DNA from 3 places in the Bacteroides graminisolvens genome. Region 3 is predicted to be linked to each of the others. Evidence: riboswitches for the same ligand, from Rfam matches in the RefSeq annotation. Region 3 holds a riboswitch; each other region holds the start of a gene.
What was found. Region 3 has a riboswitch for cobalamin ahead of ACKPCE_RS09830 (uroporphyrinogen decarboxylase/cobalamine-independent methonine synthase family protein). Riboswitches for the same ligand answer to the same signal wherever they lie in the genome.
Positions count from the first base shown of each region.

Region 1: it holds a riboswitch for cobalamin, as region 3 does, so the genes downstream of both, ACKPCE_RS08750 (TonB-dependent receptor plug domain-containing protein) here and ACKPCE_RS09830 (uroporphyrinogen decarboxylase/cobalamine-independent methonine synthase family protein) in region 3, are expected to answer to the same signal.
Region 2: it holds a riboswitch for cobalamin, as region 3 does, so the genes downstream of both, ACKPCE_RS13465 (ribonucleoside-diphosphate reductase subunit alpha) here and ACKPCE_RS09830 (uroporphyrinogen decarboxylase/cobalamine-independent methonine synthase family protein) in region 3, are expected to answer to the same signal.

Region 1 covers NZ_OY762556.1:2,118,500-2,129,449, forward strand. The annotation lists gene ACKPCE_RS08745 (YncE family protein) at 1-732, opposite strand, end outside; gene ACKPCE_RS08750 (TonB-dependent receptor plug domain-containing protein) at 733-2,766, opposite strand; cobalamin riboswitch at 2,799-2,996, opposite strand; gene ACKPCE_RS08755 (two-component system sensor histidine kinase PhoR) at 3,033-4,808, opposite strand; gene ACKPCE_RS08760 (two-component system response regulator PhoB) at 4,823-5,512, opposite strand; gene ACKPCE_RS08765 (hypothetical protein) at 5,702-6,895, shown strand; gene ACKPCE_RS08770 (SusC/RagA family TonB-linked outer membrane protein) at 7,254-10,439, shown strand; gene ACKPCE_RS08775 (SusD/RagB family nutrient-binding outer membrane lipoprotein) at 10,457-10,950, shown strand, end outside.
Region 2 covers NZ_OY762556.1:3,186,238-3,197,187, reverse strand. The annotation lists gene ACKPCE_RS13500 (DUF4248 domain-containing protein) at 29-265, opposite strand; gene ACKPCE_RS13495 (HU family DNA-binding protein) at 464-991, shown strand; gene ACKPCE_RS13490 (hypothetical protein) at 1,022-1,294, shown strand; gene ACKPCE_RS13485 (N-acetylmuramoyl-L-alanine amidase) at 1,300-1,740, shown strand; gene ACKPCE_RS13480 (AAA family ATPase) at 1,881-3,011, shown strand; gene ACKPCE_RS13475 (DUF3226 domain-containing protein) at 3,008-3,613, shown strand; gene ACKPCE_RS13470 (ribonucleotide-diphosphate reductase subunit beta) at 3,708-4,757, opposite strand; gene ACKPCE_RS13465 (ribonucleoside-diphosphate reductase subunit alpha) at 4,785-7,304, opposite strand; cobalamin riboswitch at 7,365-7,579, opposite strand; gene ACKPCE_RS13460 (linear amide C-N hydrolase) at 7,733-8,857, shown strand; gene ACKPCE_RS13455 (M48 family metallopeptidase) at 8,933-9,994, opposite strand; gene ACKPCE_RS13450 (YjgN family protein) at 9,994-10,950, opposite strand, start outside.
Region 3 covers NZ_OY762556.1:2,378,309-2,389,258, forward strand. The annotation lists gene ACKPCE_RS09795 (UxaA family hydrolase) at 1-908, opposite strand, end outside; gene ACKPCE_RS09800 (LacI family DNA-binding transcriptional regulator) at 929-1,999, opposite strand; gene ACKPCE_RS09805 (sugar kinase) at 2,248-3,291, shown strand; gene ACKPCE_RS09810 (bifunctional 4-hydroxy-2-oxoglutarate aldolase/2-dehydro-3-deoxy-phosphogluconate aldolase) at 3,319-3,990, shown strand; gene ACKPCE_RS09815 (threonine/serine exporter family protein) at 4,180-4,707, opposite strand; gene ACKPCE_RS09820 (threonine/serine exporter family protein) at 4,704-5,477, opposite strand; gene ACKPCE_RS09825 (cation diffusion facilitator family transporter) at 5,614-6,516, shown strand; cobalamin riboswitch at 6,584-6,790, shown strand; gene ACKPCE_RS09830 (uroporphyrinogen decarboxylase/cobalamine-independent methonine synthase family protein) at 6,846-7,820, shown strand; gene fldA (flavodoxin FldA) at 8,066-8,575, opposite strand; gene ACKPCE_RS09840 (hemerythrin domain-containing protein) at 8,770-9,468, shown strand; gene ACKPCE_RS09845 (response regulator transcription factor) at 9,464-10,072, shown strand; gene ACKPCE_RS09850 (AraC family transcriptional regulator) at 10,346-10,950, opposite strand, start outside.

The sequences.
Region 1 (10,950 bases), 260 kb from region 3:
CAGTTTGTAATCTCCATGCTGCAAATTTCCCCTTGTAACTACATACACATCTCCATACTTGTCTGCTAGAATTTTACCCGGATTGCTTCCCATAATAATCTTTTTAATTTCTTTAAATGAAGCAATATCAATAACGGAAACAGTGTTGTCATAATTTGGATTATCCAGTCCACCTGAGTTTGAAACATATAGTTTATTGTTCTGAACACATAGTCCATCTGGATTTCGACCAACTTGCGTTAACGCTTCAATAGCAAGGCTTGTGGTATCAATGCGAGCAACGGTTCCGTCAAATGAGCAGACATAGGCTTTATTCTCAAAAAAAGTGATGTAACGAGGTTGTCTTGAGCTACCGTTTTCTGTCAACATACCAATCTGTTTCAATGAAGTGCCGGTTTTTAAATCAATCACCTCTATTTGGCTGGAAACATTGACAACAACATAGAGTTTTGAACCATATATAGCCATATCATTGGCCGTATCACCTAATCCTCTCTTATTTATTTTCTTAAAGTAGTCTGGCGTTTGTGTGCCATTGCTGAATGAGTAGTGCATTAAGGTGCTATTGTTTAAGTTAAATAGCCCCTCGTTGAGAACATAAATCTCAGCAGTTCCGGCCTCCGGAACAATAACCTCATTTTCGCTATAAGCTGGAGCATCCGTCATGTCATCACAGCTGCCCATGCAAAATGCTCCAATGATAATTAATATATATAAATAAATTCTTTTCATTTAATAAACAATTTTAATAGTGGCACGTAAAGAGCGTCCCGGCATTGGGAAATTTTTGACTACCTCATAATTCTTATTGGCCAGATTCAGCAATTCCAAATTGAAAGACGCCAATGTGTTTGCTATCTTTGTTTCTTTACTTAACGAAACACTATGATCTTGATAACTTTCAAGTCTGTTTTCTGGTAAATTCTGTCCAAGGGTATACCTTTTGCCTACCCACAACAATGAATACGACAAATTCATCAACGGAGTTTCGATACCAAACTGCCCCGATCCTGATACCCGAGGGGTATATGCTATCTGATTCTTGTAGGTATGATTGGTTGGGTTTGTTATATCCAATGCTCTTTGATATGTATGATTACATGAAATATTGAGGCGGATATTTTCAGATGGCTGTAATACCACTTTGGTTGTTATATCAACGCCTTTGATCTCCACTTTACCAAGATTTACCATACTCCATATAAATATATTCTTTGTTGGAGTTGCAATGATCTTATCATTTATTTTGTTATAGTAACCGTCTATAGTAGCCGATAGATATGGAACAAAATGATTGATTTTTTTGCTATATGTTACTCCCATGTTGTATTGAGCAGATTTCTCTGGAGACAAGTCTCTATTTCCTATTTCTCCATAATACAAGTCGTTAAAACTTGGTTGTCTAAAGCTGTTTTTATAGAACATTCTAATGCGAAGTTCTTCCTCTTTTAACACTTTAAATGATAAACTTATATCTGGATTTATTTTTCTGTATTTTCTGTTGGCATCTTCTGTTTGAGTCCTTTCCTCGATGACTGTAGCTAGTAATGATGCTGTGAGTGTTACGCGTTCAGTAACGTATTTTCCTGCCAATGCCGTAAGCCATGCGTAACGTGTCGGTTTAGCAAAGTTGGTGAGATTGGCGTTTAAAGTACTAATGCTTCCATCTGTTGATAGTGATAACGAGACATGATTCCAACCCCTGAAAAGTACTCCGGTTGAAGCATAGTATTCTTGTTGGTAGTAAGTGTTTTCCGTTTTACCATTAATACCTTTGTAGTCAGGATCCAGATAATGTTGATAAGACCAATTCCACTTAGCAGATGCTTGTAACGCCCATCTGTTGTTTAATTCCTTCTTGTATTTGCTTTGTATAAAGACATTTTTATCCCATAAATGCTGGGAAGCATAATCGTAGTACAAGGTAGTAGCTCCGGGTAAATCACGCGAAGATTGAAAATAATAAGCTTTTAGACGTAATTGCTCTTTGTCGGATAAATTCCCAAACAATTCACTTTCTATTCGCAGATTTTCTACTTTTGTGTTTTTTCGTTTTTCTTGTGAAATGCTGTCGTTGTTATTGCCATAATGCATGGTATAGGGATATTTCCCGTCGGCCGACATCCATTCGCTATTAAAAGAGTATAGCCATTTGTCACTACTTTTGTGTTCTATTCTTAACGAAGGATTTATTAAGCCCCATGAACCTGATTTTAACGACACATAGGCATTAGTCGATTTATCTTTTTTGAACGAAGGTGTTAGCGTTTGAATATTGAGCTGTCCGGCCGATGCGAATAATCTGGCCGGCTGGAATATGTTATCAGTTTGCCCATTGCTAACGGTAAGCCTGTCAATGTTATCAAGTGAAAATCGGCCAATATCAATTTGTCCGGTTTGGCAATCGCTTATGGCCACCCCGTCATAAGAAACCACAGTGTGTTCCGCTCCTAAACTGCGGAGTGAAATCGTTTTTAGACCTCCAATGCCGCCATAGTCTTTTACTATAACACCGGCCAAATGTTTAACCGCATCTGATACCTGTAATACATTTAAACTACGTAACTCTTTTGCTGTTATAACCTGTATCGGAATGGCGGCTCTGGTTTCTCTTATTTGGTAGGGTTCTGAAATAGTTATCTCCGGAATTGCGTATATACGTGTTGTGTCAAGCTTATGCTGTTGGGCAAAGCTTGATTGAGCATACAGCGACACTAGTGCCACTATTATACCGTGAAGAAATTTACGAATCAAAAGACTATTTATTTTCATAAGCTCGTTGCTCTTTCCTCGAGAGCAGTGATTAATTACGCACGGCAGGTCTTCTGACTTGTTTCAACTGTTTGCGCCTTCCCGGATTTCCCAGTGGCTAAAGGTATTGCTAACAGCTATTTTGTGAAACTTACAGCAGCGGGACTGTTCAGGACTTTCACCTGATTCCCTTTTAATCGCATCTCTGTTAAAAGATTAGCGAACCTATGCGTTGCAAAGATATGAATAATTTAGTATTTAGTAAGAATGATGCAGCTATTTTATTTTTCTTTTGCAAGAGTGAACACAAACTCCAGGCCACCTTGCTGACTGTTTTTGGCAGAAATACTTCCTCCGTGAATGATTACTGCATTTTTAACGATGGCCAAACCCAGTCCGGTTCCACCTAACTTTCTGGAGCGGCCTTTGTCAACTCTGTAGAATCTTTCAAAGAGACGATTCAAATGCTCGGGAGATACACCTACACCAGTATCAGAGAAGCTAAAATAATAATAGTTCTCGTCTTCGCGGAAACAGTTTATGTATATCTGAATGTTACTGCCGGCATAAGCAATTGCATTGTCGGTCAGGTTTCTGAATATGGAATAAATCAATGAATAATTTCCACGAATTTGGATATTCTTTTTTAATGAGTTGATAACAGAAATTTTCCTCTCTTCAAGCTCCAATGAAACTTCATTAATTATATTATTTACGATGGCACTGATATCGACTTTTTCCATTTCAATCATACTGGCCGCTTCATCCATTCGCGTGAGAACAGAAATATCGCGTAGCAAAATTGTTAGTCTGTTGCTTTGAGCATAGCATCGTTCCAGAAATACCTTCATTTTGTCGGCTGGAATATTATCATTATTAACAATTGTTTCCAAATATCCTTGAATACTGCTCACAGGGGTTTTCAGTTCGTGTGCTATGTTTTGGGTTAGTTGTCTTTTCAGCCTAACTTGCTCTTCTTCCATTGTGATATCATTAATAGAAATTTCAAAGCTCAAGTCTTGAAATATAATGCACTCAACGGTGAATGTACGACCATTTTTGTTAATAGTTACAGACATTCTTTTCTCTTCCTTTTGTATAGGCCTGTTTTGCATTTTGCCAATAAAGTCAGTTATAACCTGTAACTCGCTGATAGTAAAGACATCCTCTGAACTTAATAAGTTGGAGTCTGATATTAAATTGGCATATTGATTAAAGAGATTATTCACTAATATCTCCTTTTTCTCTTTCGTAAATATGCCAAGTCCCTCGTGTGAAATTTGCAAGTGAGTAATTAGTTTCTCTCTCTCGATATAAAGAGCTTCCTTGGTTTCATGCAATCTTTTGTATATTTCTATAATATGATGAGATATCTCACCGAGTTCATTTTGTGAGGTCGCAGATTCAAGAGCAATTTCTATTGGCTCGTTTCTATCTGCGCGCTGTGCAAACTCCCTTAGTTGCTTAATTGAAACACCTAACTTTTGAGTGAATTTATAAAAAATAAATATAAGAACAAGCGTTATAAAACCGGTAAACCATAAATAGTGGCGGTCGGTTTTAAGGCTATTTGTGAGATTTACATTATAGGGTAATGCCGTTCTGACAATGAAATCGGGATAAGCTGTAGCTGAATAGAAATATGAGACTCCTGTTGTTTGGGATGTTCTGCGAACGTCATATCCGTTGCCCTTTTTTAATGCTCTTTGTATTTCCTTGCGCTCAATGTGATTTTTTAATTTGCTTTTATCTTTTTCGTAACTGTCATATACAACATCACCGTTGGGTTTGATTACAGTAACCCTCAAATCGGTTAATGTGTATTTTTTTACATAATAATCAAGATATTGTTCTTTCGAATGAGCACTATCTTCATGTATTTCCTCATAAAGTCTGCTGTTGTAATCTTGTAATTTGGAATGGAGCAACTCTATTTTATACTCTTTCTCTCTTTGATATTGATAAGTCAAAAAACAGACTACGAATACGAGAAATAAAGAGATAACCGACAAAAATAATTTTCGATTAAAGGAGAGGAAATGACTATTATTATTCATAAATCTACGTTTCTTTATTCAGCTTCGAAGCAATATCCGTATCCCAGTCGGGTTACAATTTTCTTGCCATATATGCCAATTTTCTTTCTCAATCTGGTGATGTTTACATCTATTGTACGATCTAAAACATATACTTCATCACTCCATATCTTGCCTAAAATATCTTCCCTGGAAAATACTCTTCCTTTGTTTTGAAGCAACAGAAACAAAATCTCAAACTCTTTTTTAGTCAGAGAAATCTCTTTATCTTCAATACTTACTTTCTTTTTGGTTATGTCGAGTACTAATGATTCATGTATTATACGTTCAGGAACCTGTTCCGTTTCAATTGTTGCTGTTCTTCTTAATACAGCTTTAATACGAGCAATCACTTCTCTTAGCGAGAACGGTTTTGAGATATAATCATCGGCTCCTAAGTTAAAACCTGTAACGGTGTCGTTTTCAGTATCTTTTGCTGTTATAAATATAATAGGAATATGGGCTGTCTTTTTATTTTTCTTGATCATGTTTGCCATTTTGAAACCAGAAATTTCTCCCATCATCACATCGAGCAACAAAAGGCTGTATGCGCCGATATCTAATTTTAAAGCTTCTTCGGCAGAATTGGCCGTATCTACCAAGTACCCTTCGTTTTCAAGGTTGAACTTTAGAATTTCACATAAGTCTTCTTCGTCGTCAACTACTAAAATGCGATAATCGTTCATTTTATTAATGTTTTAAATTAAAAACTCTATTACTCTGTATAGTACAAAGTTATATTTTCTTTTTACTGCTACAAAGGTGAGGCACTTTTATTACAGTAAAATGAAACAATTATTACGATTCTGTTACGAATCAACTATTATACAAAATAATATCATATCTTTGTTTATCAATTAAATCAGTGTGAAGATATGCTTAAAATAAATATTAATCTTGGAAAGAAAGAATTGCTTATTATTGCCATCGCATTATGTGTAGTAGCAATTAGTATATCTGTTTTTCAATGTAGCTCCTTTCGTTCTGATTTTGAAATCACTGATGAATTGGGTGGAAACATATTTCCTTCGGCAATTCTTTCGGTGGCAACGACTGATGCTCAGGTAGTACAACCCTCTGATTCAGTCTATGTTGGAAATCCTAAATCATGTATTTCTGTTCGTTTAAAATCCAGATCACAATATACTCGTGTTCGTATTGATGTTGCAGAAACTCCTTTCTTCTCTCGCTCTGTTTCAGAATTTGTTCTAGAAAAATCACGAACCGAATATACCGTTTATCCAGATATTATATGGAATTATGAGGCATTAAAAGGTGCGGAGCAGGCTACCCCCGTAAGTATTGCCATTCATGTTGAAGTTGACGGCAAAAGTTTGGGCCAAAAGGTGCGTACATTTTCTGTTCGAAGCATTAATGAATGTCTTCTGGGTTACGTTAGTAACGGAACTAATTTTCACGATACTGGTATCTTTTTTGCTGCCTATGTCAACGAAGACAACCCAATGATTGATAAACTGCTGCGTGAAGCGTTAAATACTCGTATAGTCAATCGGTTTTTAGGATACCAAAGCGCACGTCCCGAGGCTGTTGATAAACAAGTCTATGCTTTGTGGAATGTATTACAAAAGCGTAAATTCCGTTACAGTTCTGTTTCGAATACTAGTTTGTCGAGTAACGTTGTGTATTCTCAAAGAGTGCGCACGTTTGATGATGCGTTGGAGTCGTCGCAAATTAATTGTGTAGATGGTAGTGTTTTAATAGCATCACTTTTGCGAGCAATCAATATCGATCCTATCTTAGTTCGAACACCGGGTCATATGTTTGTGGGGTATTATACTGATAGTAGCCATAAGAATAAAGAGTTTCTAGAAACAACTATGATTGGAGATGTTGATTTAGATGATTTCTTCCCTGATGAACAGCTTGATTCAACGATGGTAGGCAAATCGCAGAACCAAATGTCACTTATTACCTTTGATAAATCGAAGGAATACGCAAATAAAAAATACGCTCAGAATAAGAAAGGTATCCACTCTGGGAAACTAAATTATATGTTTTTAGAAATATCAAAAGATGTACGCAGGAAGATTCAGCCCATAGCTAAATAATGAAGGTTTTGGCTGTATCTTAAATTAAATTATATATTTACTGTTGATTTTCACTTTTCTCTATCGTCTGATGGTCTGTTACCTTTTTGTCTTTTCATTTGATTTTATTGTTTTATTTTGCTTTAAAAATTGTTTTTTTGATATTCATTTTTTAGAAATAAATGCTTCTATTGTTTTCTTTTTGCAGCTTTCATATTGTTGTTTTCACTACCTTTTATTTGAAAAACTATCATAGTAGAATGTTTTAATTGTATAAAAGCAATGATTTTAATATTTATTAGTTTTTATTTAGTCAGATTTATAAATTGAATTCTAAATTAATTCATAAGTTTGCAAACAAACCCAAAAAATAAAGCTTATGAAAAGAAATTATTGCTTAACATTAGCACTATGTACAGCATGGGGATTTTCTATTTACTTTTCAACAGCAGAGGCTGTGGATAGAAATGAAGTATCTGAATTTACCAGTGTACAGCAGGCTAAAAAAATTACGGGAACGGTAGTCGACTCTAAAGGAGAGCCAATTATTGGTGCAAGTGTGTTGGTTAAAGGAACCAGCAATGGTACTATTACGGATGTTGACGGGAATTTCTCGTTGAATGCTTCTCAAGGATCCGTTTTGGTAGTCTCTTACGTGGGATATACAAAAAAAGAAATTTCTTTGGGTAACGCTGCCAATTACAATATTACTTTGGCAGAAGACGCGCAAGCATTGAGCGAAGTGGTTGTTACGGCTATGGGCATCAAAAAAGAAAAGAAAGCACTTGGATATGCCGTTTCTGATATAGGTGCAGAAGAATTATTAAAAAATAAGCAAACGAATGTTGTTAATTCATTAGCAGGTAAGATACCGGGAGTAAATATCACTCAATCGGGTGGGGCGGCCGGAGCCGGCTCTTCTATTACGATTCGCGGTGGAAACTCAGCTAGTGAATCCAGGGATAATCAACCATTGTTTGTTGTTGATGGAATTATTTATGATAACTCCACGGTTAATCCAGGTAATTCTTTGACTGATGGAGTAACTAAAAGTGCAACTACATTTAGCAACAGGGTGATGGATATTAACCCTGAAGATATTGAATCAATGTCGGTCCTAAAAGGAGCAGCTGCAGCTGCTTTGTATGGCTCCAGAGCTGCCGATGGTGTCGTAATTATAACAACCAAAAAAGGCTCTGAAGGTTTAGTTCGCATTAATGTGAGCAGCAAGTATACTTATTCATGGGCAAAAGATCTTCCGGAAATACAAGGTGTGTACGGACGTGGATATTACAATGAAAAAGGTGTGCTAAGTGATTTTACAACTGAGTCTTGGGGTGAAGCCATAGAAGGTGAGGCTTATGATAATGTTTCAGATTTCTTCAAAGGAAGCAATATTTTTGATAACAGCGTAAGCATTACAGGTGGATCCAAAAATGGCTCATTTTATTTGTCGGCTTCTAATTATGAACAAACGGGTATTGTTCCGGGTACCTCATTCGGAAAAAACACGTTTCGTTTCAATGGCGAGCAAAAATACGGTGCACTTACTGCTAGTGCAAATGTTTCATATTCTCAATCCAGAACGGATAAAACCTTTACTTCAGGAGGATTATATACGGCAGGAGGATCGGGCGCCATGTCTGCATTATATGGTTGGTCGCGTTCTGACGATATAAATCATTGGCTCAACGAGGATGGAACAAGGTACCGTATCTTTGAAGGATTACAAGAGCCATATAGTGATATTGAGAATCCATATTGGGTAATAAATCGTAACTCACTTGAAGATGCTACCGATCGTTTTACTGGTGCTTTGAATTTAAATCTTAAACTTGCTGATTGGTGGAATCTTATAGGGCGTGCTGGTATTGATCAATATACAAGTAATAGTTATACTTACAAGGCTCCTGGTGGAGCGGTAGTGGAAAAGTATCAGAAAGGGTATTTGGCAAAGAGTGGAACTCAATATCAGTATCTGACTGGTAACTTTATGTCGAATATGGAAAGAAACTTTGGTGATTTTAACTTAGGAGTATTATTGGGAACAACTGTAGAGGATACTAAACGTGTTAATCAGCAGAGATGGGGCTACAATCCTTATACAAATTCTGTTATAAGCTTTGCGACGATTGAGAACAAGGATAAGTTCTTTACGGAAAGAAATGTGCGTAAACGAATGATTGGTGTTTACGGTGAGTTTCGTGCAGCTTACAAAAGCATAGCTTATCTTACAGTGACAGGACGTAACGACTGGTCGTCAACATTACCTGTGGAGAATCGTTCTTACTTTTATCCTTCTGTTTCGGGTAGTTTTGCATTTACAGAGCTTTTGCCGGCAAACAACATATTATCTTTTGGAAAGATTCGTGCATCATGGGCACAAGTTGGTAAAGATGCCGATCCGTATATGTTGGCAACATTGATGCGTCCGGTTGCTACGGTAAATCAAAACTTTAGAACGGTGGGGGTTGAGTGGACAGCCGGAAATCCTAACCTAAAACCGGAAATACAAACGGCTTATGAACTGGGGGCAGAACTTAAATTCTTCAATGGTCGTTTAGGCCTGGATTACACGTATTATTATTCTGAAACTAAAGATCAGATATGCGCGCCTCGTTTGGGGCAGTCAACCGGTTATATCTTCCTTAATCTGAATGGTGGTTCGGTTATTAATAAGGGTATGGAGTTATCTATCACCGGTAAACCTATTTTTACGAAAGATTTTCAGTGGGAGGCTACTTTAAATTTATCGGGGAATCGGGGCACCTTAGGTGATTTCGTTGATGGTGTTGATGTTTTCTATGTAACAGATGCCCAACAAGGTGGTGTAAAAGCCGGTTCAATTCCTAACGGAGGATATTTTCTTGGTTTAACAGGAAATAAGTATGTTGAAGCAGCTGGTACCGGAGGATATGAATATAACCCTGCAACCGGATTGATCAAGGACACGCAAGTTGAAACTAATATCGTTGGTAACAGAGAGCCCAAATTGATTGGTGGGTTGAATAACAGTTTTACTTATAAAGATTGGAATCTGTCGTTCCTGCTTGATATGCGGTTGGGAGGCGATATCTATAATGGTACGGAATATATGTTGACTACAAAAGGAATGAGTATGCGTACCTTAAATCGTGATAAAGTTGAATTTGTTGCTTATACAAAAAATGGTGATACTTACGAGCCTCAGACTTATACCTACGAAAGAGGGCAGATGTATACAGTCAATAAAGCTCAGAAATCAGGGGAATACATGATTCAACAATATTGGGATCAGTACGCAAAGAATGCTTATAATTTTATTACTGAAGTTAATTGGATTCGCTTACGCAACGTTTCCTTGTCGTATAACTTTGGTCGTTTGCTTAAAAAGCAAAATGTAATAAAAGGACTTACTGCTAATATTACTGGAAACAATTTGTTACTGATCACGAATTACAAAGGTATGGACCCCGAAACCGCATCTTCTGGTTCGGGCACCGGTGGTTCTGGTTCTGTGGGTATTGACTATTGTGGCGTTCCAGCGCAAGCAAGTATGTCGTTTGGGGTTAATATAACGTTCTAATTGATAAAAAAATAAATATGAAAAAGATTATATACTTTATATTAGGGTTGACTTTGTCATGCGCAGTCTGTTCTTGTGATGATTATCTTGATATAAACACTGATCCCGATAATCCTACAGCTGTGAATGCAAGTAGTGATGTTCGTCTTCCGTGGATTCAGCACTATTATGGATATGCAACAGGTACGGCTGCTATGCGTACCAATACAATACTGGGTTTGCTTACGCAGACTTCTACAACCTCCGCAAATGGACTGTTGGCAGCTTGGAACCCTGCTCAAAGTAGTTGCACAACGGTATACCAGAACTTTTATGTAGGCGCAGCAGTCAATATAGATCCAATGATTGAAAATGCAAAGCAAAAAGGCGAGTATCATTATATAGGAGCTGGTTATGCCATAAAGGCGATGGGTTTTATGTTAATGCTTGATCTGCATGGTGAATTGCCGGTTCAGGAGATGGGTGTTTTAAAAACGAACCCGACTTATGATGATGGCAAAAAAATGTATGA
Region 2 (10,950 bases), 810 kb from region 3:
AATGCTCTGTTTCATCACCCTTCCTCTTTCACGGCTCCCCCAACGCCCCAACAATCAGCTTCACCTGGGCGGGCGTATATCGACGGGCATTGGCAGCCAGTCCCGCTTGTTGCAGGGCGGTGCCCAGTCCGGGAAACCGACCGATCCAATCGTTAAACGAGGCCAGCGCACTGCGCGGATGCAGGTGTGGCAGGTACAGAGCCGCCAGCTCGCCTTTGCCGTAGCTGCGGATAAGAAATGCGGGTTCTTCAGTAGTGGTTATCATCTTCTTTATTTTCTTGTAAATGTACAAAAAATACTCTATGAAAACAAACTAGCTGCCCACTTTTTCCATGCAAAAAGGCACTGTAAACGAAGATAACGGAAGATAACACACGGTAAATCAGGCTAACTCATGCTATCTCATACGGCACCAGCTCCATGCACTACCTTCGCCGATGTAGTATTAATCTTAAAACAAAAAATTATGTCAGTAAGTGTAGTGCGCTATCAGCGCAAAAAACGCATTGGCGATGCCAGCTCGCCAAACATCTATGTGTTGAAACAAAAGCCCGGCACATCCAAGGTTCACACCATCGAGATGATTGCCAGCGACATCGAAACCATCGGTTCGCTCTCGCAAGAAGACGTAACCCACGTGATGAAGGCCTTTGTGCGACGCATGAAGAAGGTGCTCGTGGAGGGCAACCGCGTGAAGGTGGACGGACTGGGCACGTTTTACATCACCCTGAAATGTCCCGGGGTGGAGACGGAGAAAGATTGCGTGGTGAAGAACATCGCCAAGGTGAACCTTCGCTTCATGGTCGACAACGGTTTGCGGTTGGCCAACAGCTCTACCGCTACCACCCGAAGCGGTGATAACAACATCGACTTTGTGATCGACTCCGGCGTGGCGGGTACCGGCAACACAGGCGGCACAACGCCAACAGATCCCACGAATCCCACGGATCCCACCAATCCGGGCGGTGATGAAGATGATCCAAACGGATAAGCTGAGTATTAACGTTAACAATGAACCATGATGAAGAAGATTGTAGAACAATTACTGGAGTGCCTTTTGGCACTCCTGCCGTTCTTCAAGAAGAAGAACGCCAAGGAAGTGAAGGAATTCAGTGACCTGATAACCGGTCAGTACGAGTTCCTGGTTACCCAGCTCGAAAAGGTGCTGAAAGATTACTTCGAGCTGAGCGCACGAGTCAAGGAGATGCACACCGAGATGTTTGGTTTGAAGGAACAACTGGCTCGTTCGCTGAGCGAGCAATGCACCGTTCGCGAATGTTTATCCAGACAGTAGGGGGTATGCGAGCCATCAACCTGATTGTGGTGCACTGCTCTGCCACGCGTGAGGATCGCGATTTTACGGAACAGGATCTGGATGCCGCTCACCGGGCACGTGGTTTTCAGGGTGCGGGTTACCATTTTTACATCCGCAAAGACGGTCGCATTGTGAACACGCGTGCGGTAGAGCTTCCCGGAGCACATGCCCGGGGGCATAACACGGCTAGCATTGGTGTTTGCTACGAAGGTGGACTAGATGCCCAGGGTTGTGCCAAAGACACGCGCACGGCTGCTCAGAAGGAGTCGCTTACGGCTCTGCTGCACGAGTTGCAGCGTGATTATCCGGGTAGTGTGGTGTGTGGTCATCGGGACTTGAGTCCGGACCTGAACGGTAACGGTCGCATTGATCCGCACGAGCGTTTGAAGGAGTGCCCTAGTTATTCAGTCAACGATGAACTGTAACAGTTGAGTTAATAACAAAAGCAGCGAAACTTGCCGGTTAAGGTGGTTTCGCTGCTTTTTTTGTTAGATAATTGAAGGCGACTTAGTAATCTATCAGATTAAAATACTATTTTTGTTATCTATAACTAAGAGGAAGCAAAATGAAATCGTTAGAAGTCAAGAAGTACAAGAATTTTGAGCACCTGACATTGAATGATTTGGCCAACATCAATTTGATTGTTGGAAAAAACAACGTGGGTAAATCTGCTCTGCTTGAGGCCGTATCTATATTTGCGTCAAACGGAGATTTGGAGCAAATAAAAGCTGTGTTGGCAAGTCGGGGAGAAGGTGTTGGCTCTTCGTCTTCGGTTGAGAAATTGGCTGAAAAAGAGATGGAACGATTTCTTTCTTTGTACCATCAATGGAATGTGCCGGATTTTTTAAATCATCCCATTGAAATATCTGCAAACGAGAAGTTATCCGGTCGTAAAACAAAATTTTCTATGCGCTTAGCCGGGTATATCAAGAGTCTAGAAACAGATTCGCAAGGTTTTGAAAGACCGTATAAATTGCTGGAAGATAATAATGAGGCGATGTTTGAAAATCCCGATATACACATTGGACTGTTGTTGAGCTATGACGAACGTAAAACGTTTTATATGTTTAACGGGGAACGCAAAAGAAATCCGGCTGAGGGATTGAACGCTTTTGAATACGTGCGCACGAATCAAATCATGGGAGATAAGAACCCCAAATTGTATGATAAGATAGCGCTAACTCCGAATGAAAAGTATATTATTAAGGCTCTCCAAATTATTGAACCGCAAATTGAAAACATCAATTTTTTGAAAGACGACAAGGCACCCGGCCAATCGGATGAACGTGTTCCGTTTGTAGTCCTTAAGAATGAGTCTAAACGATATCGGCTTAGCGCAATGGGTGATGGTATCAATAGAATTCTGACTATTATATTGGCCATGTTGAATTGCGAAAACGGAGTTTTATTGATTGACGAATTTGAGAATGGATTGCATTACTCTGTTCAGTATCAACTATGGAAGGTCATAAATGATCTTTCAACGAAACTAAATGTACAAGTGTTTGCAACGACTCACAGTATGGATACACTTAGAAGCCTGTCTGAATTGATCAATGACTATCCAATAGAAGAAATGCAAGACAAGGTAGCTTGTTATTACTTGCAAAGAACCCAAACAAATGAAATAAAAGGCTATCGTTACAGTGCCGATAATTTTGAGTTTTTGATCAATAAAGGGGAGGATATCAGATGAGTAAGGTTTGCATCTTTATTGAGAGTGATAAGGAAACTACAAATGAAGGGCATTTTGTTCGTCACATAGCTGAACTGATTTATGCTGGTGATTCAAAAGAAATAGAAATCGTTGGAACAGGTGGATATACAAACTTAGATCAGTTTGCTGTTCAGATGCAAAGAAATACAGATAATGGCATAAAGAATTTAGTGATTTTTGATGCTGACTTTCCCAAAGAGGGTGGATTTGAGAAGAGAAACCTCAAACTGTTGAATCTCAAAGAGAAAGAAAAGGTAGACTTTGAATTGTTTCTTTTCCCCAATAACCAAGATAACGGAACATTTGAGCATCTTTTAGAGCATCTTGCAACAGAAGAGCACAAAGGTTTGCTGGAATGTTTTGAGGGCTACGAGAGCTGCATAAGAGGCCGAAATAATCCTAAGTATGTATCTCCTAACCAGAAAGCTAAAATGTATGCTTATGTTAGTACACAAACAGATCCGAATGATATAAAAATGTTCAAAAAGGGCGATTGGCGTTTTAACCAAGCAGATTTGTGGAATTTAGAAGTTGACTACTTAACACCCTTGAAAGACTTTCTTTCTTCACATTTGAAGTAAGCATTACCACATACTATTCAATATAATAAAAGCAGCGAAACTGACCTATTAAGGTGGTTTCGCTGCTTTTTTTGTTAGTCGTTAATGCTAGGTGCTACAAATCATCTTCCAGCGCGGTGCTCTTGGCATAAGCGGTGCTTTTGGCTTCGAAGAAATCGGTCTTCACGGTGTTGGCATTTGAGTATTGCGCCACCCAGTGCATGCTTTCGGGCTCTTTCTGGTGCTCCTCATACAACACGCCAAAGCCGAGGCTCTTCCAGCGGAGGTTGCCCAGGTAATGAATGTAGTCGTTTATCATGGTGCGGTTTAGCCCCTGTATGTCGTCGCCAATAACGTACTGTCCCCATTCTATCTCCTGCCTTACGCCTTCGCGCATCATCTCTTCGTATAGCTTGATGCGTTGGGGGGTAAACAGTTCGGGCTCCTCTTTCTTAAGTTCCAGAATGATGTTGCGAAACAGCCACAGGTGAGTGTTTTCATCGCGGTTGATGTAACGGATCTCTTGTGCCGAGCCCGACATCTTTCCGTTGCGGCTCAGGTTGTAGAAAAACATAAACCCACTGTAGAAGTAGATGCCCTCAAGTATGAAGTTGGCAATGAGGGTTTTCATCAGCGTAAAGCCGTCCTGACTCTCCTGAAACTCATTGTAGCAGTTGCCCACAAAGGTGTTTCGTTTCAGCAGATGCTCATCTGTTTTCCATTGGTATAAGATGTCGTTGCGCTCTTCCGGACTACAGATAGAGTCGAGCATGTAGCTGTAACTCTGACTGTGCACACACTCCTGAAACGCCTGAATGTGCAGGCAGAGGTTTACCTCGTTGGCCGTAATGTACTCGCTGATGGCAGGCAGGTTGTTGCTTTGCAGGGAGTCCAGAAAGACGAGGAAGCTGAGGATTTTATCGTAGGCAGCTCGCTCTGCCTGAGCCAGGTTGGGGTAGTCTTTAGCGTCTTGGGTGAGGTTTATCTCTTCCGGTATCCAGAAGTTATTCATGGCTTGTCGGTACCAGTCGCTTACCCACTTGTAACGCATGTTGTTAAAGTCATTGAGGTTGGTGGTTTTTCCGCCTATGATTCTTCGGAGGCGTACCTCGGTATCGCCCGATGGGTTGAACAGGGCGTTCTTCTTTAATTTCTTTATATCCATAATTGTGGTTATTTTTATGTTATCGGGTTAAGAGGCACAGCTTTCGCACTCTTCTACTTCAAGTGATTTGCTGCGCACATAATACAAGGTTTTTACGTTGCACTCCCATGCCAGCAAGTACAAATCGAGCAATTGCCGCAAGGTGAATTGGTTGGTGATGTAGAGATTCATGCTTTGTGCCTGATCGATGTGCCGTTGGCGCACGCCGGCTGCACGTATGCTCCACGACTGCTCCATCTGGTAGGCGCTTTTGTATAGCCAATGGGTCTTGTCAGACAGGGCAGGGGCTACCCGGGGCAGCATGGCATCTTTCTTCTCTTCGAGGAAGAAGCGTTGCATAACGGGGTCTGTCCCGGCAGTGGTTCCGGCAATGATGCTGGTGCTGCTGGTGGGTGCAATGGCCAGCAGGTATGCGTTGCGCATGCCTTGTGCGGCTACTTTGCCTGCCAGCTCGTTCCACTGGGGTGAGTGGTAGTTGCGCTTGGTGAAATAAGCACCGGTTTGCCAGTCGCTTCCTTCAAAATGGGCGTACTTTCCTTTTTCTTTGGCGAGTTGTGTGCTTGCTGTTATGGCGGCGTAGTTGATGCGCTCGAAAACGGTATCGGCAAAGTGCAGGTGTTCCTCACTTTCCCAACGGATGCCACGAATGGCTAGTGCATGGTGGTAGCCGCTTACGCCCAGTCCGATGCTGCGGAATCGCTGATTGGTTATCTGAGCAAAGGGAACGGGGTAGAAGTTGAGGTCTATCACGTTGTCGAGTGCACGTACCACGGTGGCTATTTTGTCTTGCATTTGTTGTTCGTCTTCCAGAGGTAGGTGCCCTAGCGACAAGCTGGCGAGGTTGCAAACCACAAAGTCGCCCGGGCGTACTGTTTTTACCACCACGGTGTCGCCGTCTTCGGTACGTATTTCGGTGGAAATGCTTTCAATGGCCGACATGTTTTGTGCTATCTCCGTGCACAGGTTGGAGCAGTAAATAATGCCTTGGTGGTTGTTGGGGTTGGCCCTGTTCACCGTGTCGCGGTTGAAGGCAAAGGGTGCTCCCGTTTCAATAGACGATCGCAGGATCAGTCTCACAAGGTCTTTGATGACTATGGTACGTTTGCTCAGGCGCGGATCGTTTACGCAGTCGTGGTATTTGCGTTCCCACTCTTCACCGTAGGAGTCTTCCAGGCAATAGCCTTTGACACTCATTATTTCGTTGGGACAAAACAGGTGCCACGGCTGGTTCATGTCTTGGCGTACCATCTTCCAGAACAAGTCGGAGTAGCACACAGCAGGGAAAATGTCGTGCGCCTTCATGCGGTCGTCACCGTTGTTGGTGCGTAGTTGCAGGAACTCGGGCAGGTCTTTGTGCCACACATCCAGATACACGGCTACGGCTCCCTGACGTATGCCCAGCTGGTCAACCGCAACAGCCGTGTCATTCACCAGCTTAATCCAGCGGATTACACCGCCTGCTACGCCTTTAAACCCGCGTATGCTGCCGCCTGCTGCACGTACCTTGCCGAAGTAAAGTCCCATGCCTCCGCCAAACTTGCTCACCATGGCAAAGTTGTCTATGCTGCGGTAAATGCCCTCCAGACTGTCGGGCACGGTGTCTATGAAACAGCTCGATAGTTGGTGGTAGGGTTTGCGGGCATTGGCCAGGGTAGGGGTTGCCATGGTTACTTCCAGCCGGCTGAGTATGTCGTAAAATCGTTGCACCCACAGCAGTCGTTGGTTGGTTTCGGGCATGGCCAGATGAAGGGCGATGCCCAGATACATTTCTTGCACGGATTCCATCGGTTCGTGGTGGTGTGTGCGGATGAGGTAACGTTTCACCAACAGATCCAAGCCGGAGTAGTTGAACAGCTTGTCGCGCTCGATGCGCATAAAGGCAGCCGCTTCCTCTATTTCGGCAGGGCTATAAGACTCTAATATGTAGCTGCCATACAAGCCCTGATCAGTGAGGTAACGCAGCTTGTCGTAGAAACTGTGAATGCCCGCTAGCTCGGCTTGTATGTGCAGTTTCTTTGCTAAGCAGAAGTTTAACAGGCGGGCAGCTATAAACTCCCAGTCGGGAGCCTCTTGGGTGGTCAGTTCCACCGCTGCTTTGATGAGGGCGTTGAGCCGTTCATCGGCACTCATGTCGGGTTTGCAAAAGCCGGTGAACTTCTCGGCCAGCACGGTGAGGCAGTACTCCTTGGCGGTGAAGTCGGCCTGAATTTCTTTGAGCAGGTCGGCCAGCGTATCATCTGCCGTAGTGTCAACAATCTGTTGGAGGGCTTTGCGACGTTCGGTGCGCTGCCAGCGGTACAGGATGTAGCTTTTGGCTTCGGCATAGTAACCTTGCTCCATCAAGCAACGTTCCACCTCATCTTGAATGCGCTCCACATGGCGACTGTCTTCATTGTTCTCTAAAAAGAGTTCTACTTCTTTCACCAGACTATAAACAACATCATGTGTTGTGGCCTTGCCGGTGCTGGCAAAGCTTTTTTGTATGGCAACGGCTATTTTTTCTCTGTTATAGGATTCCGTTGTCCCATTTCTCTTAACTATTTGCATGAAATACGTTGAGATAAATTAGTGTATCTTTTCGTTCTGATTCCCTAACCCACGAGTGGAAACAGCCTTTAATGAATGGCAGGTCTTCTGACTTACTCCTCGTTTCCGACGCCTTCCCGTTCATCCGTTTCTAGGGTATGATACAGTGGCAATAGGTTTGTATCGGAAAGTTTACAGAGTTTCACAGCAGCGGGACTGTTCAGGATTTACACCCGATTCCCTTTTAATCCGAATAGCAGGAATGCTTATGCGGAACCAATTCGCGATAAAGATAAGCGTATTCTTATTTATCTCGATACAACTGAATGCATATTAATCTTTAAAGATTCTAAATAACTGTTTGACGGGTAGTGATGCTATGGTTAAATAGATATATATTTGTCATTCATCAGTGGTTGATGATAGTTAATCTTTTTAATTTAATAACAATGAAACAATTTACTTTACTAGCACTGCTAATCTTTACTTCTTTTGTGGCACCCTTTACTTCGCTGGCTTGTTCTGCCTTTTTGTTGAACGGCAAGGGTTACAGTGTGATTGGCTTTAATGAGAACTGGAAATCGATGCCGGGCATGGTGGTTATTAATGGCAGAGGGGTGCAAAAGACGGGCATGAGTTGGAAACAACTGGTTTCCGAAACACCAGTACCTGAACAACAAGCCAAGTGGACTTCACGCTACGGATCTGTGAGCTTCAATCTTTTAGGTGTAGATATGCCGTGTTACGGAATTAATGAAAAAGGATTGTTTATTGTAGAACTTTATCTGGCTAAAACGTACTCTATCGCTGATGAAAAAAAAGTTAACTTATTTTGGGGACACTGGATTCAGTACCAACTCGATAATTTTGCTACGGTAGGTGAAGTGGTGGCGCACCTGAATGAAGCGCCTGTTATCGACTGGTGGCCTGGGTTTCCGGGTAGTCATTTCTTTCTGAGTGATAAAAAGGGAAACACGGCTGCCGTTGAGCTGATAGACGGCAAGTACGTTATTTCAACAAGGAAAACAATGCCTGTACCTGTTTTATGCAACAAACCTTATCAACAAGAACTGAATACGCTCAATGCTTACAAGGCTTTTGGTGGCGAGCAGGAATTCGACATGACTAAGACTAAGCTTGAATGGTCGGAAAGATACACGAAGGCCGCTCACTACATGAAGTTTTACAATGCAAAGGCAGACGGTGATCCCATCATTTATGCGTGGAATGCGCTCAATAACATTGGTCGTGGCGAGTGGCAGTTGATTTATGATGTCCTTCACACCAACATTCAGTTTCGTACCGACGCAAGCAAGGATGTTAAGACAATTGATATGAAGGCCATTGATTTTTCTGCCAAGACTCCTTTGTTTCTGGATATAAACGCACCGCTCACTGGCGAGGTACTGAGTCAGTTTGCACCGCTCACTCTTTCGGTAAACAAGGAATATGTTACAAAAGGTTTCCCTATTGGCTATGAGAATGCTGAGTTTGCCAACGGAGAAGCTTTTGTAACGCTTCAGCAGAATATAGACCGTTATGTACGTTCAACGTATTTCAATACTCCACAGTAAGTTCTCTGTCTTCCGAATTGATTTTCGGAGTGGTGTAAGCCACTTACCAGGCGAATGCTTGTGTGGTAGTATCCTTTATTTTTTAATGGTCTCAAAAATCGTCTTCATCCAGGGTTGTTCTTTGGGTTGATAGGATAGTTCCTTTTTCAGTTCCTCTACCTTGGTTATGCGGTGAGCGGAGAGCGGGTGTGTGCTCAGTATCTGGGGCATGAAACCCGACGATTCCTTCTGCAAATGCAGCAAGAGCTTGGTCATGCCGTTGGGGTCAATGTGGTTGGCAATGAGCAGTTCCACAGCACCACGGTCGGCCTCGGTTTCAAACTCGCGTGAGTAGGTGAGGCTGCTTAGTGTGTGCACGTTCTGGCTGATGACGCCCATGATGCCGTTCACATCACTCAGCACGGCGGAGAGGAAGAGGTAGCCCGACAAGTCGCGCGCCAGCATCTTCATGGAGTGGCGGTGGTTTACGTGCATGGCTTCGTGTGCCAATACACCGGCCAGTTCCTCGTAGCTGTCCATGGCATCAAGCAATCCGGAGTACACCACAATTTCACCGTTGGGCAGTGCGTAGGCATTCACCACACTGGAGTTGACCAAGGTAAAGCGCAGCGGACGGCTGTTGCCGAAATTCATCAGTGCGGCAAACTGCTGTAGCTGTACGGTCTTTACGCTGTCAACCTCTTCCGGACTGATGTACTTCATGATGTACATGTCGCCCAGGCGGTTGTCATAGCTTTCGGGTAGCATGTTCACGGTTTTCTCGGCCATCCACGGCAGTACAAAAATATTGCACACGATAATCAGGGCAATGATTCCCACTGCAATGAGGCAGTGTATCTTCCAACCCAGATCGATAAGGCGGTGGTAGATGTCACTGTGTCCGTAGCGCCGGCGTAAACGCTTCAGCTCCTTCACAAAAGCGGTGTCACGTAGCTGTAAAATCTCCATGATGGAATTCTGGCAGTGCAGCTCGGTCATGTTGCCCACGGTGTGGTAGGTAACCAGTGCTATGCGCCATTCTTTCTTACCCGTGTGGGTGGTAAACTGCAACGAGGCATCTGCTTCGTTGAGCATCACGGTTACCGGATGCGCAACGGAAGAGATGCCGTCGAAGTATGTTGCTGTGGTTTCAATCATCAGAATACAAAGTCAATGTCGAGCATATCCGAAAGATCCTCACCCGTTGCATCGGTGTAAGCATCTTCCGTTTGCTGAAGCTCTGATAAGTCAATCTCACCCTCCAATTCAATGTGTTGAACGAGGTAATTCATGGTGCGGGTTACCACAAAGGCATAACCCAGCCCGAGCGTAAAGATGAGAATGAACAGGTTAACGATGAAAAGTCCCCAGAAACCACCACCCGTTGCGGTAGATTTCATGCGTACCTCTTTATCGTCTTTGTACAGCACCAAGTTGTCCACATAGTAGGCGAAAAGTTTATTCAACCACCAGGGAATGTAAATGCCCAGTGTGATAATAGAAAGAAAGTATCCTATAATATTGAGCAACAAATAATCAAGGCCTTCGCCTTTGTATAAAAAGCGGGCATTACCCATGCGTACATTTTCCAATACGTATTTGCGCATGTTCATCTCCATCCAGGCACCGTAAATACCAAATGTGATGAGGGTAAGGAATAACCATTTCGCCATGTTGAGAATCAATTCTGTTTTCTGCCCGCGATAACCGAAGCGGATGCCCCTCCATGAGGTGCGCGACATGCGGTAGCGGTAAGAACCGTGTATGGCCAGCGGTATCAGTGCGATGAGTCCCGCATAGAGGTACACAACTGCCCAGATGGGCATCTCGGCTGCTGCCAGGGCAAAGAATCCGCCGTAAATGATGGCAAAAATCAAAATAGCTTTGATGAATCCTTTGAACATTTCCTTACCGGTGCCGTGAAACGTGAAGCGATCGCCTTCCAGTTCGGTGGCACCATACAGGTATTGTAGTTGCCGTGCTTTGGCCCAAGGGTAATACAGGCCGAGTGTGATAACTGTGAGGAGCCAGTTGACAATGACGATACTGAAATATTCTCCTCCTTTTCCATGAAAATTTAGTGAGTAGTTAGTAACAGATGGTTGTGTGTTCTC
Region 3 (10,950 bases):
AACATTTCGGGAACTTCCGTTAATACGCTGGTTCCGCCCTGTGCGATAAGGAAATCAGAGAACATACCCAACAATGGGTTTGCAGTGATACCCGAGAAGCCGTCGGATCCGCCGCACTTCAAGCCTACGCGAAGTTCAGACAAAGGAACATCTACACGAACATCTTTGGATGCTTTCGCATACAGGTCGCGAAGTATTTTCATGCCTTCTTCATATTCGTCGCCAACTTTCTGTGTTACGAGGAATGAAACCCTGTCTTGATCATAATCTCCCAGGAATTCTCTGAAAGCATCGGGTTGGTTGTTTTCGCAACCCAAACCAACTACCAATACGGCACCGGCATTGGGGTGGAGCACCATGTCACGTAAAATCTTACGTGTGTTTTCATGATCGTCACCTAACTGTGAGCAACCGTAGTTGTGAGGGTAGGCCACAATGGCATCAACGCCTTTGCCTTCGGTTTCTTTACGCAAACTGTCGGCTAGTTGGGCTATAATTCCGTTAACACATCCCACAGTCGGAATGATCCATATTTCGTTACGAATACCCACTTCGCCACTCTTGCGGCGATAGCCTTTAAACGTAAGGTCTTTCTGGGGAATATCCAACGAAACTTGCTGAGGGTTGTAAGAGTAATCAAGCAATCCTGCCAAGTTTGTTTTGATATTGGTTTCATTCATCCACTCACCTTGCTTCTTGGCGGTAGTGGCATGTCCGATCGGGTATCCGTATTTTATAATGTTTTCGCCTTCTGCTAAATCGTTCAGAGCAAATTTATGTCCGACCGGGATGTCTTCCTTTAGCGTAACTTGTATTCCGTTGACTACAATATTTTCTCCTGCAGACAGATTATCTATTGCCACAGCTACGTTGTCGGCCGGATTAATTTGTAAATACTTTGTTTTCATCAGTTTCTATTTTAAATTTATTATCTGGGTATCTTCAGGTAGAAATCAATGTTTTCTGCCGTCAGAAGATCTATAGGCATGTAATTAATGCAAGTAACTTCTTTCTTCAAGATAAGATAGTCACACAATGTTTTGATACCGTTGAGTCCCTGTAATTCGGGTTGCTGCGCTATTAAAAACGTAACACTTCCTTCTTTCAGGCAAGTGATATTGCGTTCCAGCAAATCGTATCCTATCAGGTTAAACGGTATTTGTTGTCTTTGGTTTAAATATTCTCCGATAATGTATGCTTTTGAATTGAATGTAATTCCGAAACGTACATCGGGATGTTGCCGGAAGAAATCATCCAGCATGCTGTTGTCTTCACTGGGTCTTTTGGCATGGAGGTTTAATTCCAGTATGCGGCAGTCGGGATAATGCTCTTTCATGTATTGTCGGAACCCGATCTCTCTGTTCTCTTGCTGGTTTGAACCCACAATGCCTTCGTTTATCTTTCTGAAAATGACAATCTCCTTTTCGTTTTGGGTGAGCATCATCAACATCCGCGCTGCGAAATAACCGCTCTGGTGGGAGTTTTGACCGAAGAATGCCAACGGGCGAAGTTCATTTATGTTTGAGTCTATATATATATAAGGTATACTACATGTGTTGAGGGCATCGGTAAGCACCTTGGTGTATTGCGGTGCCGTAGGCGCCAGAAGAACCCCATCCGGTTTGGCGTCGACAATGGCTTTGCCTGCATCAACAAATGAATGATAGTCGTAAGGATCATAATAAGATATTTGTGCCGAGGTGTTGAAGTCAGAATAGTTGGCCAATGCTTCTTTGATTCCGGTTTCAACGGCCGTCCAATATTCGCCTTCCAGATGTTGCGGCAACAAACACGCAAAAGAATACCGTTTATTCGATGCCAGAGCACTGGCATACATGTTGGGCTGATAGTTGAGTTGCTCCAGTATTTCTTCCACTCTTTTGCGACTGGCTTCAGAAACACCGCTTCGTCCATGAATCACACGGTCTACAGTCCCTACAGATACATCTGCTAGTCTGGCTATATCTTTAATTCTGATTCTATCCGGTAACTTATTCATTTTTGCTTTGTATTATGGGGTTGTGTGCCCGCACACAATAATAATCTTAATATTTTCGACACAAATATATAACAATTTTTGTAATTACGAAAATTATCGTATCTTTGTGCCCGCACACGAGACACAAACAAGAGGTTTAAATGTCTCGGAAAAAGGGTCTAAAACCTTTTGTTTAAGAGCCTTTTGCTATCAATGATTATAATTTGAAACTTAACAATATTAATAACTTATTTGAATTAAACAGAATTATGGGAAAGAAAGTTGTTACTTTTGGGGAAATTATGCTTCGTTTGGCAACTCCGGGTTACCTAAGATTTTCACAAGCTAAAGAATTTACTGCTACTTTTGGCGGTGGAGAAGCGAATGTGGCAGTTTCATTGGCAAACTATGGTCTTGACACTGAATTTGTAACCCGTCTTCCTAAGAACGATATTGCTCAATCTTGTATCATGGATTTACGTGCACACAATGTGGGCACAAAAGAAATAATCTTTGGTGGCGAACGTGTTGGTATTTACTTTTTAGAAACAGGTGCGGTTGCCCGTGCTTCTAAAGTAGTTTACGACCGTGCTCATTCTTCAATTTCTACTATCGAACCGGGAATGGTTAACTGGAAAGAAGTATTCAAAGATGCTCAGTGGTTCCACTGGACCGGTATTACACCTGCTTTGTCGCAAGGTGCTGCCGATGCTTGTTTGGAAGCTATCAAAGTTGCCAATGAAATGGGAGTAACCGTTTCATGCGACCTGAACTACCGCAAGAATCTTTGGAAATACGGTAAAACGGCCGATGAGGTGATGCCTGCTTTGGTAGAAGGTTGTGATGTTATTTTGGGTAACGAAGAAGATTGCGAAAAGGTATTCGGTATCAAACCCGAAGGATTTGACGTAACTGCTACCGGTGGTGAAGTGAATTCTGCCGAATTTGAATCTGTATGTACTCAGATGATGAAGAAGTTCCCCCGTTGCAAGAAGATGATCGTAACTCTTCGTGGTGCAATCAATGCAAACCACAACACTTGGGGTGGCGTTCTTTACTCTGACGGTTCTTTGAAAGTTTCAAAAAGATATGATATCACACACATCGTTGACCGCGTAGGTGGTGGTGACTCATTCATGGGAGGTCTTATCTACGGTTTGATCAGCTATCCTACTGATGATCAGAAAGCGCTTGAGTTTGCTGTTGCTGCTTCATGCTTGAAACATACTATCTATGGTGACTTCAACCTGGTAACAGTAGCTGAAGTTGAAAACCTGATGAAAGGTGACGGTTCGGGTCGTGTTAGCAGATAATATCTTACCTATTAATTGATAAAAGAAATGGCAAAATTTAATAAAATACAGGTGCTCAATGCAATGGCAAGCACCGGAATGGTTCCCGTTTTTTACCACAAAGACGTTGAAGTTGCTAAGAATGTTGTAAAGGCTTGTTATGACGGTGGTGTTCGTGCATTCGAATTTACCAATCGTGGCGACTTTGCACAAGATGTTTTCGCTGAATTGGTGAAATGGGCTGCAAAAGAATGTCCTGAAATGGTTATGGGTATCGGCTCTATCGTTGATCCGGGTACTGCTGCATTATACATTCAGTTAGGTGCTAACTTCGTGGTTGGTCCGTTGTTCAATCCCGAAATTGCTAAAATCTGTAACCGTCGTTTGATTCCTTATACTCCGGGTTGCGGATCTGTATCTGAAATCGGTTTTGCTCAGGAATTAGGATGCGATTTATGCAAGGTATTCCCTGCCGGCAATGTAGGCGGTCCTTCATTCGTGAAGAACGTGAAAGCTCCTATGCCATGGTCTATGCTGATGGTTACCGGTGGTGTTGAGCCTACTAAAGAGAACTTGACTGCTTGGATTAAAGCCGGAGTTACTTGTGTGGGTATGGGTTCTAATCTTTTCCCTAAAGAAGTAGTTGATGCTCAGGACTGGGGATGGATTGTTGCGAAGTGTCAAGAAGCTTTCGGCTATATTGCTGAAGCTAGAAAATAATGATATTTACTAATGCGGCCATCTGCTTGTAAAGGCAAATGGCCGGTTAGTAATAAAATATGCCTCGATTAAAAGGGTTAGTTAGTTAATATTATTAGAGGCATATTTTTCCCATTTTGTTTAAAGGTGTTTAAGGGGACAACCATCGGAATGATTTTGTTAGTGAATCATTTCGGTGGTTTGTTTTTTTTATTTGTTCTTGTTAACCAGTTTATTCATAAAACGGGTTGCGGTGAACGATTGTCTGTGGAAAATAAACACAGGAATGGCAGCGCCCACAACTAAGGCAAACAATACAAAGATGGTGGTTATACCGTTTCTGAAGAATTGTTCGATGTAATTGAATGAAGCCGTCTGATCCGTGCTTTGCATGAATTTGGTGAGTGCCAGAATGCTTTTGTAGGCAAACATTCCCGGAATCATTGGGAGCAATGAGGGGAAAGAGAATACTTCTGCCGGACAATGGATGAATTTGGCAAACGGAATAGCCAGCAAACCAATGGATACGGCTGCACAAAATGATGCAGTGGCAATATCCATTGTGAACATTTCAGTGTGTAGCAGAAAATAACGCAGTCCATGTCCTACTGCAGCCAGAAATGCCGAAATAGCCAATGCCTTACGAGGCGGATTAGAGATGATGGCAAAACCTATCGCTGCAACGGCGGCAAACAATCCGTCGTATATGATTGCTTGAATAAATTCGTAATCTATCATAAGGCGCTGACTCCTGTAATTAAAAGTGTTATCGATAAGCCTATTGCTATACAGATAATGAGCAAGCAGGCATTAATAAATCGCGAGGTTCCGGCCAATACATGCCCGTCAATAATATCCATAATGGAGTTTATCAATGGAACACCCGGTATCAGGTAGAGCACACTCGTACCTAAAGCCATATCGGGCGTATTACCCCAATGAAACAAATAACCGGTACTACCAATGATGGAAGCAATAAATGAGGAAATAATGAAAACGGCTAAATGATTCCAATGTCTTTCTATTAAGAATTGGCGAACAAAGAAACCGGCCAGGGTGGCTACGAATACAATGCCCATGGAAGTGACGTCTCCCTGGAAAAGCCTGCAGAACGATGCGTTGGCACAAGCAACCAGGAATAAAACCAACCATTTGCTTTCACGCGGTTTGTTTATAATCTCATGGTATCGCTGCTTGAGCTCATCAAGTCCCAGCCTGTTGTCGTAGGCTTCCCAGCTAAGCGTGCTTAGCTTAGAGTTGACGGCAAAGTTCAGAGCCATAGGCTTGATCCTGCTTACTGTACTATACGAATGAGAGTTGTCGGCATCTCTCAAAGTCATAATGATGGTTTTTTGAAAAATAGTCATGTCCAGGTCGAATCCAAAAGACTCGGCAATTCGGGTGGTATTTCTCACAACACGCGAAGTTTGCACACCTACAGCCATTAAGGAGGTGGAGTAATCGGACAAAAACTTGGATAGTTCTTTCAGTTCGTGGTGAATGTCCATACAAAAATAAATGTGAAATATCAGTTCAGGCCGCAAAGTTACAAAAAAAACGAAGTTGATATACATACTTCTAGGTATTTGATATGTTTTAAGATAAAGTTATCTTTGTAGCATTGAATAACTAATAATTTGTCTGATGGAACACGAACATCACCACCATCATGATCATACTACCGTGATCACGTCTTTAAATAAGTTGTTTTTGATTGGTATCGGACTTAACATTGCTTTTGTCATTGCTGAGTTTAGCATTGGAATCTATTATAATTCGCTGGGACTTATATCTGATGCGGGACATAATCTGAGTGATGTAGCTAGTTTGATTCTGGCTATGCTTGCTTTTCGTCTGGCGCAAATCGCACCGAATGGAAGATACACGTACGGATATAAAAAGAGTACGGTGCTTGTTTCCTTGTTGAATGCTATTATTTTGTTGATTGCCGTTGGTATTATTCTGGGCGAAAGCTTGGGCAAACTTGTTAATCCGCAACCTGTAGAGGGTGTGGCTATTGCTTGGACGGCCGGTGTGGGTGTGTTTATCAACGGAATAACTGCCTGGTTGTTTATGAAAGACAAGGATAAAGATTTGAATGTGAAGGGAGCTTACATGCACATGGCTGCCGATGCGTTGGTTTCCGTAGGAGTTGTTTTCTCGGGGATACTTATTTCATACACCGGCTGGTCCATCATAGATCCCCTCATTGGTGTTGTCATTGCCTGTATTATTATTTATTCTACCTGGTCTTTGTTGCATGATAGCATTAGGCTGTCGCTCGACGGAGTTCCGGTAGGAACTGACGGAGAGAAAATCAGAGAGCAAATTATGGAAGTCGCTGATGTTGTAGAATGCCACCACTTGCACATCTGGGCCATAAGTACAACGGAAACGGCGCTGACTGCACACATTGTTATTGAAAACTTTAGCGTACTCGAAGTGGTGAAGAAAGAGGTGAAAACCATCTTGTTGAACTCCGGAATCAGGCACGTGACATTGGAGTTTGAAGATGTAGAAAACTCTTGTTCGGAGCACAAATGTTAAAAATACATTCTACCAGCTATTTGTGTTAATTAACAACAGATTGCTTTGCTTATTCATTCTTTTCCATATATTTGCATTCATGAATGGTTTATCGCTACTTTTCGGTAGCGGTAATTAAAAGGGAATCGGGTGTAAATCCCGGACAGTCCCGCTGCTGTGAAGCTTTATTTTCAACGTTTTGATAATTAATACCCCTTTAACCACTGGCCTTAGCCGGGAAGGTTTATCAAAACGGAAGCTAAGTCAGAAGACCTGCCATCTGTTTGAAGTCTATATTCTTCGTGGGTTAAGAGTATAGTACAAGATAAAATCAATTTAATATTTTACGTATGGAAAACATCAGGCCTCCGTTCAAGATTGACATTGCAGGTGCGTTTCTTTTGCCTCAGGCGTTGAAAGAAGCTCGCGAGCAATATCGGAATGAGCAGATTTCTTTGGTTACATTACGTGCTATGGAAGATGCTGAAATCCGCAATCTGGTAGAACGACTTAAGTCGGCGGGATTACAAGTAGTTACAGACGGGCGTTTTCGTAATGCCATGTGGCCGCTTGACTTTATGTGGAGTTTTGAAGGTGTACAACCCGTAAACGCTAAGAAGACCGGTATTTGTCTGAACGGAAGAATTGATTTTCATCACCATCCTGTTATCGATGATTTCATGTTTCTGACGGGCGTCACCGGGGGAGATGTAATTGCCAAACAGGTTTTGCCGGCACCTTCACTTTTGTTGTCTGAAGTGTTGAAAACAGATGCTGAGCAGTTGGACGTTTTTTATGAAGACAGAGAATTGTTAGTCTCAGATATAAGTGCAAGCTACTGTAAATTGATTCAGAAATTGTATGATTCGGGATGTCGGTACATACAGTTTGATGATTCTTCGAGGAGTGTCTGTGAAGAGGGTATTGCCTTGAATAATTTGGTTTTGGAAGCAATTCCGGCTGATTTGTATGTTTCATTTCATGCTTCTGTCGATATGTTATCGGCGATAAGAGGAGTGAAGGCTTTTTTCTTGGATTATGATGATGAATGTTGCGGGCGTACAAGTCTGCTGTGGTTCATCAAAGAACAGAAAGCTACATTCGGATTTATTCCGTCACATTATCCGATGCCCGATGAGCTGGATGAGATCTATGAAAAGATAGACGAAGTAACACCTTATATTGCACTAAACAGGTTAAGTTTATGTGTGCCTAATGCGCAGGTATTGCCCAATGAGGGGTATGAAACCGCGCTTAAGAAACAATGGACTACCATTGACATGGCCATGATAGCTGCTAAAAAGCTGTGGGGCCAGACCGAATGATTTCTTTATAACTAGTATATTTTCTAAGAAATAAACTCTGCCAAGTTTATTTAGGAAGCCCGGGCGAAGTGATTCGATCGGGCTTTAATCTTTCTCGGGCAGCCCGAAAAAAGTCTGTTTACTCTTTCATACAATCAAAAAAGAGTGCCTTGTTTAAGGGCACTCTTTGAAAAAAATACAAGTTAAATAAGAAAAACAACTATAACTTTGACGAAATGTATAACGGTTATATCTATTATGAATGTTTAGTTAAGGCATTCTGTTTTCAACTTTTCAATCCAGTTGTCAATACGCTGATCGGTCAAATCGTCCTGATTAACTTCATCAAGAGCCAGACCTACGAATTTGCCGTCGACTACAGAAATTGAAGAATCAAACGTATAACCGTCTGTTTCAGTTCTTCCGCAGAATGTACAACCGGTTTCTTTTAGTTCTTCGTATAGATTACCCATGCCGTTGCAGAATGTGTCACTGTATGAATCAGAATCACCACAACCAAATAACGCAACGAACTTGTGAGAAATACCGGCCGCTTTCAGTACTTTAACACCATCGTACCAGTCGTCTTGCAGTTCACCGTCACCCCATGTGGCCGATCCTAAAACCAACACATCATATTTGTTAACTAACTCTTCCGAAATCTTGGCTGCATCGTGTAAATCAGACTTTTCAACGCCCAATTTTGCTGCGATTTTACGTGCCACATCTTCTGTAGTTCCTGTAGTGGAACCATAAAATATACCTATTTTACTCATAACTACTTTTTAATTGATTTTGTTATGTGCAAATATATGGCCAAAATAATCACTATTCAATCCCTATTTATAGTGGAAATACAACTTATGAGTACCTACATATTGTTATTTTGAGAAAAATACCTAATTTTAGTGATTGTGCGCGCACAAAATTATGTGTTAATTTGCACCAACTAATATATAATAGGTATTTTATGGACAAAATTCAGAAATACAAACCGGCCGATAAGATGAGTGATCTCATCTGTGATAACTATTCCTTGTTACAAGTAATGAGCCGTTTCGGACTCTCGCTTGGCTTTGGTGATAAAACCGTTAAAGAGGTATGCCAGATGAATGGGGTTGACTACCGTACTTTTCTCACGGTGGTGAACTTTGTTGAAGAGGGATATTCGCGAATGAATGATGATTCTGATGATATATCCATTCCCGCTTTGGTTGATTATCTTCGTCAATCACATATTTATTTTCTTGATTTCTCTTTGCCGAGTATTCGTCGCAAATTGCTTGACTCCATTGACTACTCCGAAAAGGAAGTAGTTGTGCTCATGCTTAATTTCTTTGACTCGTACGTTAGCGAGGTGAGGAAACACATGGAATACGAAGAAAAGACTGTCTTCAAGTATGTTGATGATTTGCTCCATAATCAGGCGCCAAAAAATTATCAGATCAGTACATTTTCAAAACACCACGACCAAATCAGTGAGAAACTGACCGAATTGAAGAATATCATTATCAAATATTGCCCTTCTAACGCAAACAATAACCTGCTCAATGCAGCTCTGTTTGATATATTCGCCTGTGAAGAGGCGTTGGACTCGCACTGCAAGGTAGAAGATCTTATTTTTGTTCCGGCCATTTTGAAACTGGAGAGGAGGGTGAGACATGATTAAAAATAATGAGGTGATCCGAATAGCTATCGCCGAATCATCTGTTATTATCCGTAGCGGTTTGTCGGTTGCGTTGAAACGTTTGCCTAGTCTCAAGGTGCAGTCGGTAGAACTAGGTTCTATAGAAGCTTTGAATGATTGCTTGCGCTCTCAACCCATTGATATTTTGATTGTGAGTCCCAATTTCGGCAATTACTTTGATGTGCTCCGTTTTAAGGAAAGCCCCATTGGCAAGGGAATCAGTGTCATAGCATTAGTAAGTACCTTTATCGATGCTTCTGTATTGAGTAAATATGATGATTCCATATCCGTTTATGATGACTTAGAGGTAATATCCAATAAAATAAGTCGCCTGCAGAACATTGAATCCGATGACGATAGCGATAGCCAAGAAGCATTGAGCCAACGAGAGAAAGAAATAGTAGTGTGTGTAGTGAAAGGAATGACCAATAAAGAGATTGCAGAGCAACTCTATTTGTCAATTCATACAGTAATTACTCACCGCAGAAACATAAGTAAGAAGTTGCAGATACACAGTGCAGCCGGTCTTACCATTTATGCAATTGTTAATAAGTTAGTGGAAATAGGGGAGGTAAAAGGCATATAATTTAAAAAGTGTCAATATTACACTTTATGCTTTTGTAATTCCGATAATCTATATATCTTTGCAGTGCAATTAAGAAATTAATTTTCGCTCAAATAAGTATCAGGTATTAGTTTGAGAATAGTTTTCAGGTAAAAGATTTAGGATAACAATTAGGTTTTAGAGTTTTTAAGGTAACAAGGTAGAAAAAAGAAAAGCCATTTGGCTTTTCTTAAAGGGATACGGGAAATTCAGTTAATGAATTCTCGTTTTTTTTATTTTATACACTTTGGTTGCCTAGCTTTTCTGGTATTCCATAGGAGTCATTCCGGTCATCTTCTTGAAGAACTTACAGAAAAAGGAAGGATTGGGGAAGTTTAGCTTGTCGGCTATCTGGTAAACGAGCAAATCGCTGTGTTTCAGCAATACTTTCGATTCAATAACGACCGCCTGATTCAGCCACTCCATCACCGTTTGCCGGCTGGTGTTTTTTACCAATGTATTCAAGTATCGGGGTGATAGACACAGCTTGTCGGCGTAGAAAGCTACATTGCGTTCCTGCGTGCAATATTCATGCACCAAAGTGATGAAGCGGTGGAACGTTTCCTCCTGTCTGGTATGCCTCGTCTCTGTATCCGCTTTGCTTCTTTTTCGTATATAGCTAATGTTGAATAGAAGAGCCGATACCAAACTTTGTACTACCTCTTTCCGGAATACTTCTTCGTGAACCGTATCCCAGATCAGAAAGAAATACCGTTCGGTCATTTCATAGTCTTTCTCGGAAAGCGGCAAAAACAGATTCTCTCGTCTTCCAATGTAATATTCCAGCACCTCATCTTTGTTCAGGAACTGAATGAAATCATTTTGAATGGCCATCATTCGCATCTCAAAATCGGTAGTGA